2 regions of the Rhizobium mulingense genome follow, and region 2 is predicted to be linked to the other one. Evidence: riboswitches for the same ligand, from Rfam matches in the RefSeq annotation. Region 2 holds a riboswitch; the other holds the start of a gene.
The links. Region 2 has a riboswitch for FMN ahead of PYR71_RS11420 (6,7-dimethyl-8-ribityllumazine synthase). Riboswitches for the same ligand answer to the same signal wherever they lie in the genome.

Region 1 (4,255 bases), on a different contig from region 2:
CCGTGAGTATGTCCGCATGGCGCTCGGTGGCGTTCGCGACGAAGCCGAAATCCGCGGTCACCGCCGCACCTATATCGGCTCGATGCCCGGCAAGGTCATCCAGTCGATGAAAAAGGCAAAGAAGTCGAACCCGCTCTTCCTGCTCGACGAAATCGACAAGCTCGGCCAGGACTATCGCGGTGATCCGTCTTCGGCCTTGCTCGAAGTGCTCGATCCGGCGCAGAATTCGACCTTCATGGACCATTACCTGGAAGTTGAATACGACCTGTCGGACGTGATGTTCATCACGACGGCGAATACGCTCAACATCCCGGCGCCGCTGATGGATCGCATGGAGATCATCCGTATCGCCGGCTACACCGAAGATGAAAAGCGCGAGATCGCCAAGCGGCACCTGCTGCCGAAGGCCATCAAGGAGCATGCGCTGCAACCCGAGGAATTTTCGGTCAGCGACGACGCCCTGATGGCGATCAGCCAGCAGTATACCCGTGAAGCCGGTGTCCGCAGCTTCGAACGCGAATTGATGAAGCTCGCCCGCAAGGCGGTGACCGAGATTATCAAGGGCAAGACGAAGTCCGTTCACGTGACGGCCGCCAACATCGCCGATTACCTGGGCGTCCCGCGCTTCCGTCACGGCGAAGCCGAGGGCGAGGATCAGGTCGGCGTCGTCACCGGTCTGGCGTGGACGGAAGTCGGCGGCGAGCTGCTGACGATCGAAGGCGTGATGATGCCGGGCAAGGGCCGCATGACGGTCACCGGCAATCTGAAGGACGTCATGAAGGAATCGATTTCGGCAGCGGCCTCCTATGTCCGCTCGCGCGCCGTCGATTTCGGCATCGAACCGCCAATGTTCGAAAAGAACGACATCCACGTGCACGTGCCGGAAGGCGCCACGCCGAAGGATGGCCCCTCGGCCGGTGTCGCCATGGCGACCGCCATCGTCTCGATCATGACCGGCATCCCGGTGAACAAGCATGTGGCCATGACCGGTGAAATCACCCTTCGCGGCCGTGTGCTGCCGATCGGCGGTCTCAAGGAAAAGCTGCTCGCAGCGCTTCGCGGCGGCATCAAGAAGGTGCTGATTCCGGAGGAAAACGCCAAGGACCTGGCGGAGATTCCTGACAACGTGAAGAACAACATGGAGATCATCCCGGTCTCCCGCATGGGCGAGGTGATCAAGCACGCGCTGATCCGCCGGCCCGAGCCGATCGAGTGGGATGGCACGGTGGAAACGCCTGTGATCACATCGGTCGAAGGCCTTGATGAGACGGGCGCAACCATAGCGCATTGAGTGGCGCTTGCCACATTTATGCCCATTTGGCGCAAAAGACGCAAAAAGGCTGGCGGAAACGCCAGCCTTTTTTGTGAAAACGTCATGGAGACGCTTGCTTTTCCTTGATTTGCAGGGCTTCTGGGTTCCCGGCGGGCCTGATGAAACCTATTCTGCGCCTAGCTTACATTTGAGTCGTTTCATACCATTTAGAAAGGGGTGGAAACATGAACAAGAATGAACTCGTGTCCGCAGTGGCCGAAAAGGCGGGACTGACGAAGTCTGACGCGGCTTCCGCTGTCGACGCGGTTTTCGACGTTGTCCAGGCTGAACTCAAGAACAAGGGCGACATCCGCCTCGCAGGGTTCGGCAGCTTCACCGTTTCTCATCGTGCAGCATCGAAGGGCCGCAACCCGTCCACCGGCGCTGAAGTCGACATTCCGGCTCGCAACGTGCCGAAGTTCACGCCCGGCAAGGGCCTGAAGGACGCCGTCAACGGCTGATTAAAGATTATCCGCCAGCCGTAAACGAGACCGGCTGTGCAGGGTTTTGAGAGGGGTTCGGCTATGCCGGGCCCCTTTTTGGCTTGTCCGCTTGCCGCATGCGGGACTTTGTTTTACCACGGAGCTGTTCTCAGGGCGGGGTGAAACTCCCACCGGCGGTAAGGGCTACGGTCCGAGCCCGCGAGCGCTTTCCCAAGCTGTCGCGCGGGAAGGGTCAGCAGATCCGGTGCGATTCCGGAGCCGACGGTATAGTCCGGATGAAAGAGAATGAGCATGGCCGCGTGCGGGCAGGGGACTGCCGGCGCCAGCGTGTCATCGCCTCATGCGTCCTGATTTATGTGAGTCCTTATTTCGGATAAAAGACATGAATCAGAATTCCCTTGCAGTCTCTCAATCCCGCGCCTTTGCCGGCGCAACCTTCATGGTGCTTGGAGGCGTGGCCTTTTCGCTACTCAACGTCGCCACCCAGTGGCTGACCATGACGCTCGCCTTTCCCCCGGCCTCGGCGGCCTTCTGGCAATATGCCTTCGCCTTCCTTTTCTCCTTGCCCTTCCTGCGCAAGGCAGGCCTTTCGGCCATGCGCACCAGCTATCCCTGGCGGCATGTCGTGCGCGTGGTCTTTGCCGCGCTCGGCGTCGTGGCATGGGTTGCCAGCCTTGCTTCGGTGCCGATCTGGCAGGCGATTGCGCTCGTCATGACCTCGCCCTTCTTCATCGTCCTCGGCGCCCGGCTGTTCCTCGGCGAACGCGTCGGCGCCGCCCGCTGGGCGGCAACGGCTGTCGGCTTTTCCGGCGCGATGATTATCCTGCAGCCTTGGTCCGACAGTTTCACCTGGGCAGCGTTGCTGCCGGTGCTCTCGGCGCTGCTCTGGGGTGCATCGTCGCTGATCACCAAGAGCCTGACCGGCATTGAGAAGCCGGAGACGATCACCCTCTGGCTGCTGGTGCTGCTGACGTCGATCAACGGCGGGCTGGCACTTGCGGCGGGCCTCGCCGTGCCGACGGGTGCGACGCTGGCTCTCTCCCTTCTGGCGGGCCTCCTGACGGTCGTGGCGCAATATCTGCTTACCCTTGCCTATGCCAGCGCCGACGCTGCCTATGTGCAGCCGTTCGACGATCTGAAGCTGCCGCTCAACGTGCTCGCCGGCTGGCTGTTCTTCGGTTATGCGCCGGCCGGTTATCTCTGGCTGGGAGCCGGCCTCATCCTCGCCGCATCGCTCTTCATCATGCGCAACGAGATGCGTCGGGAAAGGCAGACGGCCTCCGCATGAAATGTCACGGACTGTCATGTCTCTGTCATGGCAGTCCCGCAGAAAACCCGTGTTTCGACCATTCGCCACATGGGGGATTTCATGACGATTTCATCGCGCCAGGCAGCGCTTGCTGCCGTGCTTCTCGTATCCGTTGCCTTTCCGGCCGCCGCCGAGCCGGTCTTCAACCGCATCGCCTCTTTCCCGGTCGCTCAGAACCTGCCTGATGACAAAGACAAGCTGTCGCCGACATCGGCCGAAATCATCACCGCGACCGACGATGGCAATACGCTGATCTACAGCGACAGCCCGCTCCGCGCGATCGGCTTCATCGACATCAGCGACGCCAAGGCGCCGAAATCAGGCGGCGCGCTGATGATGGACGGCGAGCCGACATCGGTCACCTCGAGCGCCGGCAAGGCGCTCGTGGCCGTCAACACCTCCGAGAGCAAGGCGAAGCCCTCAGGCCGCCTGGCGATCGTCGACGTGGCGACGAAGAAGATCGAAAACAGCTGCGATCTCGGCGGCCAGCCGGATTCGATCGCCCTCAACAAGGACAAGACGATCGGCACTATTGCGATCGAAAACGAGCGCGACGAAGACGTCAATGACGGCAAGATCCCGCAGATGCCGGCCGGCGACCTCGTCGTCTTCCAGGTCAAGAACGGCACTGTTGATTGCAGCAGCATCAAGCATGTGACGCTGACCGGTCTCGCCGGCGTTGCCCCTGAGGATCCGGAGCCGGAATTCGTCGCCTTCAACGGGCTGAACGAGATTGCCCTGACGCTACAGGAAAACAACGAGATCGTCATCATCGACGCCAATACGGCTGAGGTGAAGACGCATTTCTCCGCCGGCAGCGTCGATCTCACCGAAATCGACACCAAGCGTGACGGCGCGCTGAAATTCACTGGCGAATCCAAGGGAGTACTGCGCGAGCCCGACGCCGTGAAGTGGCTGGACGACAACCGCCTCGTTGTCGCCAATGAGGGCGATTACCAGGGCGGCTCGCGCGGTTTCACCATCTTCGACAAGACGGGCAAGCTTCTCTACGAATCGGGCGCATCCTTCGAACGCGCCGTCGCCCATCTCGGCCACTATCCGGAAAGCCGCTCGGGATCGAAGGGCGTCGAGCCGGAAGGCCTCGAAGCTGCCAAGTTCGGCGATGACCAATATTTCTTCCTGCTCGCCGAGCGCGCCTCGGTCGTCGGCGTCTATAAGGACACCGGCGCC
Region 2 (4,255 bases):
TCGAAGAGATCGGCATCCAGCGCGACGGTTATGTCGAGGCGCTGAAACACAAGGAATTCATCGACGCGGTGAAGGGCGGGCTCACCGGCCGCATCGCCATCAGTTATTTTGAATGGGCGGGTTATGTCGTCCAGGGTTCGGTGATCGACTGGCAGGTGATCGCGACGGAGCAGGATGCGATCGCCTTTGCCGACAAGCTCGACGCCCGGCCGATCGCCACGCAGCGGCGCACCTCGATTTCCACCGCGATCGCTCAGGGCGTCAGCATGATCATCGCCAGCCCCTTCCGGGGCAGGCGGGAGGTGATCGATGTCTCCGGCGACGGCCCGAACAATTCCGGCAATCCCGTCACGCCCGTCCGCGACAAGGCGGTGGCATCAGGCATGGTCATCAACGGCCTCGCCCTCATGCTGCGGCCTTCCGATGCGGCCGATGGGCTCGACAAATATTATGCCGACTGCGTCATCGGCGGCCCCGGCGCCTTCGTGCTGCCGGTCCGCAAGATCGAGGACTTCGCCGTCGCCGTTCGCCGCAAGCTGGTGATGGAGATCAGCGGCATTTCACCCTCGCCGACGGTGGAGAGGATCGCCGCCGACCCGCCGACGACGGATTGTCTGATCGGCGAGAAGCAGTGGCGGGACATTTTCGACCGGTAACGTGCGGCTGTGAGCGCTACTTGGGATGAGAGGGCAGAGGGGGCCACACGGCACGCCTGTAAAGCAAGGAAGAAAGTATCTCCCGCCCAAGAAAGCCTCACCCCGAGTGCCCGCAGGGGATATCGAATGGCGAGGCCGGTGCTCCCAGCATCTGCCGCAGCCACTACAACGGCAGTTGCCTGCCGGCCTGCTCGCTGACCATATATTCGGCGTACCAGTCCGGCCAGTTCTCGTCGTGTTTGCCGCCGTTGCGTTTCTCGTGTTCGCCGTGGGCGTGGGCGGCGCGACGGAGTGCGGCTGCCAGGTCGCTCGAAGTTGAAAATGCTGTCTCATCGGCGTCGATGCGTCCCGGCAGGCGGGTCGTGACTTCCTGTAACAGCCAGCCGTTTCCATCCGGATCCTTGAAGGAGGCGAAGGAACGGTAGCTGCGATGCTCGGGGTCGCAGCCGGCGATGCGCAGGCGCCCGAAGAGATAGGGCTCATCCTTGCCGGCATAGACGCCCGATGCATCATGGAAAACCTCGCTCACTTCGACGCCGCGGGCAGCGAGATCGCGCCGCGCGGCCTCGATGTCGGAGACGATGAGATAGAGGCCTTGGGCGGAGCCGGGGGCGGCAGCGGTGACATTCCTTCCGAAGATGATGGCGCAGCCGGAGCCAGGCGGGGTGAACTGGATCACGCGGAAATCGGCATCATTAGAAAAGTCGGCGTCGAGCCTCCAGCCGAGCTTTTCGTAAAAGCGTTTGGCGCGGTCGACGTCGGAAACGGGGATGACGATCACTTCGAGCTTGGTGTCGACCGGTCGCGTTCTCATGGATTCAATGGAGGTTTCACTGCGCATTGCATTGCTCATCTTCAGCTCCCTTAGGGTTTGGACGCATTAAGAATGGCGATACATGTCAGGCTCGAGTGGACCACAGCGCGGTAAGTGCGTCGAATCAATTATTCTGTCGGTGCAGAAGAGACGGCGGGCCGATCCCGCCGCTGTCGCGCGGGCAGCTAAAGCGCATCGCGATCTTTCGGATTCGCTCTTTGCGCTTTAGGTTTTTGTTTTCACGCATGTCGTTGCCGCAAAACCGCTGCACACTCTTGCGCGGCATGCTTCAGGCCGCAAGAGCGGCGCGTGTCTTGCCGATCATCAGGGCGGCGCGTGCGGCCTCGCGGCCTTTCTCGACGAAATGCGCGCGGTAGATTTGGGTATGGTGCTCCGTTTCCTGATAGTGGTGCGGTGTCAGGGAAACAGACAGCACCGGGACGCCCGTATCCATGCCGGCACGCATCAGGCCATCGACGACGGCCTGGGCGACGAATTCGTGGCGGTAGATCCCGCCGTCGACGACGAAGGCGGCGGCGATGACGGCGGCATAACGTCCGGTGGCGGCAAGATCGCGCGACAACAGCGGCATTTCGAAAGCGCCGGGGACGTCGAATACGTCGATCTGTTCGGCGGGAACAAGCTGTTGGAAGCCTTCAAGCGCACGGTCGACGATATCGGCGTGCCAGCCGGCTTTGACGAAGGCATAACGGGTGGGTGTCATGGTAATCTCCTTTGGCGTACAGACACGTCACCCAAGGCGATCACGAGCATCCGCAGCCAGTCCCGAAGGGCAGCGGCAGCGCACGTTCTCTTTCATCCGGACTATGACCGTCGGCTCAGGCATCTCACCTGATCTGCTGACCCTTCCGAGGAAGGCGCTCGCGGGCTCGCAATCGAACTGCATACCGCCGGTAGGGACTTTCACCCCGCCCTGAGAACGGCGCGGACAATAGGGGCAAGGCGGCGGGCTGGCAATAGGGGAATGGATCCGCCGCGGCTGGATTCCTGTGACAGGCACAGGAATGAGGTGGAGAGATGGTGCCCCTTACAGGCTCCGAAGAGAGCGAGCTGGGAGCATCAATCTCAGTGAACGCTGGATGCAGCGCTGGAGAGAGTCCTTCGAGGCTTCGGCCTTCGGCCTGCGCGCTTCAGGATGAGCGAGGTTGGAGGTTGTCGCCCGCCCTTGCTGGACACATCTTCAAGCCTACATGCTTCCATTGAGGGCACCCACGTCAATATAGCATGATACGCTGTTCCCGAGACGGGGCGGCAACCTTGGAGAAAGCGATGCCAGAATCTTTCGTCGTGCGCCGCGAGGCGCATCTTGCGGCGCCGCCGGCGGCGGTGTTTGCGCTGATGACCGATCCGGAAAAGATCCTGCGCTGGATGGGGACGGAGGCCGAGGTCGAGCCGGAGCCCGGCGGGCTCTATCTCGTCAATGTCACCGGCGCCCGCTTTGCGCGCGGCTCGTTTCGCGAGGTGGTGCCGGTGCATCGGCTTGCCTACAGCTTCGGCTGGGACGGCAGCGAGGTGGTGCCGCCGGGATCGAGCCTGGTCGAGATTGACCTGATCGAGCAGGGGGGCGGGACGCTTTTGCGGCTCACCCATAGCGGCCTGCCGAGTGCGGAGCAATGCGCCGGCCATGAGGAAGGCTGGGCGCATTACCTCGGACGGCTCACGGAGGTCGCTGCCGGGCGGGACCCCGGTCCCGATCCATTTTACGGCAGGAGATGAACGGCTTTCGGCAGGCGGCGGGACGCTCCTCAAGCGCTTGACGTTGCGGGAAGAACGGTCCGCCGGCGGCCGAAAGGTGCTGCTTTTTCGTCCGCAAACATGAACGTGCAATTCATCTCCAGTTCAATTTGGCGGTCCTAAGGTGTTTGTGGCTGGATGAAATGGAGTTTTCGATGAAGGCACTTTCTATCGCGGCTGCCTTGCTCGCTGGCAGCCTCTCGATCGGCACGGCTCAGGCGATGCCGATTGGGGCAATCAAGGTTGAGAGCACTGTCACAAAGGTCGACTACGCCTGCGGTCGCGGCTGGCATCTGACCCGCTGGGGCGAATGCCGGCGCAACTGGCGACGCCCGCCGCCTGTAGCTTTCTATGGCGGTCCGCCCCGCTGGGGCTGGGAACGGCGTCATCGCGACTGGGATGGCCCACGTTGGCGCTATGAGCGGCGCTGGGATCGTGAACGCCGCTGGCGGGACGACTACTAAAAGCCTTTGACAGAGGCAGACGAACGAGGGCCGGTGCGATGTTTCGCCCGGCTGCGCTCAGATGCGGCAGACGAGCCAGTGCTTTCCGTCGATCAGCTCTTCGAGCTCGGCCGGATCCTTGACGCCGAACTCGAACCATTCGACGAGTTCCTTCGCCTTCCGCTTGCTTTCCTCGGCCGTAAACTCGATCCCATAGCGCGCGCACCACCGCCGAAGGATCGACGTCAATAGCGTCATGTCATTCCCGTCAAGCGGGTCTTTCGGCCAATATGTCGTGCCCATCGCAACCCCTCAATCGTCGATGACAAGCTGGCACATAATGGAATCAAAGCCGCGCAAGTTTAAAGTGTTTTTTTCATTGTTTTCCACCGTGGTGAATGGTTTTCCACAGGGTTCTTCGGAGGTGGGGTTGACAAGGATGTGGGGAGGCCGTGGCGGATGCCCCGAGCGGCAAGAGCCGATGAGGGCGCTCCTGGACATCGGAGGTGGCCTCAGTTTGCCGACAAAGTCTCCTCCGTCATGTTGGGCCTTGTGTCGAGCATCTGAAGACGCAATTGCTTGACGAG

Region 1: another riboswitch for FMN. It lies ahead of PYR71_RS21255 (DMT family transporter); the one in region 2 lies ahead of PYR71_RS11420 (6,7-dimethyl-8-ribityllumazine synthase).

What each region holds. Positions count from the first base shown of each region.
Region 1 covers NZ_JARFVE010000010.1:6,360-10,614, reverse strand. The annotation lists gene lon (endopeptidase La) at 1-1,291, shown strand, start outside; gene hupB (DNA-binding protein HupB) at 1,498-1,773, shown strand; FMN riboswitch at 1,896-2,046, shown strand; gene PYR71_RS21255 (DMT family transporter) at 2,129-3,043, shown strand; gene PYR71_RS21250 (esterase-like activity of phytase family protein) at 3,125-4,255, shown strand, end outside.
Region 2 covers NZ_JARFVE010000004.1:526,222-530,476, forward strand. The annotation lists gene PYR71_RS11410 (DUF1194 domain-containing protein) at 1-656, shown strand, start outside; gene PYR71_RS11415 (VOC family protein) at 820-1,509, opposite strand; gene PYR71_RS11420 (6,7-dimethyl-8-ribityllumazine synthase) at 1,760-2,194, opposite strand; FMN riboswitch at 2,275-2,416, opposite strand; gene PYR71_RS11425 (SRPBCC family protein) at 2,761-3,207, shown strand; gene PYR71_RS11430 (GCG_CRPN prefix-to-repeats domain-containing protein) at 3,381-3,689, shown strand; gene PYR71_RS11435 (alpha-amylase family protein) at 3,747-3,971, opposite strand.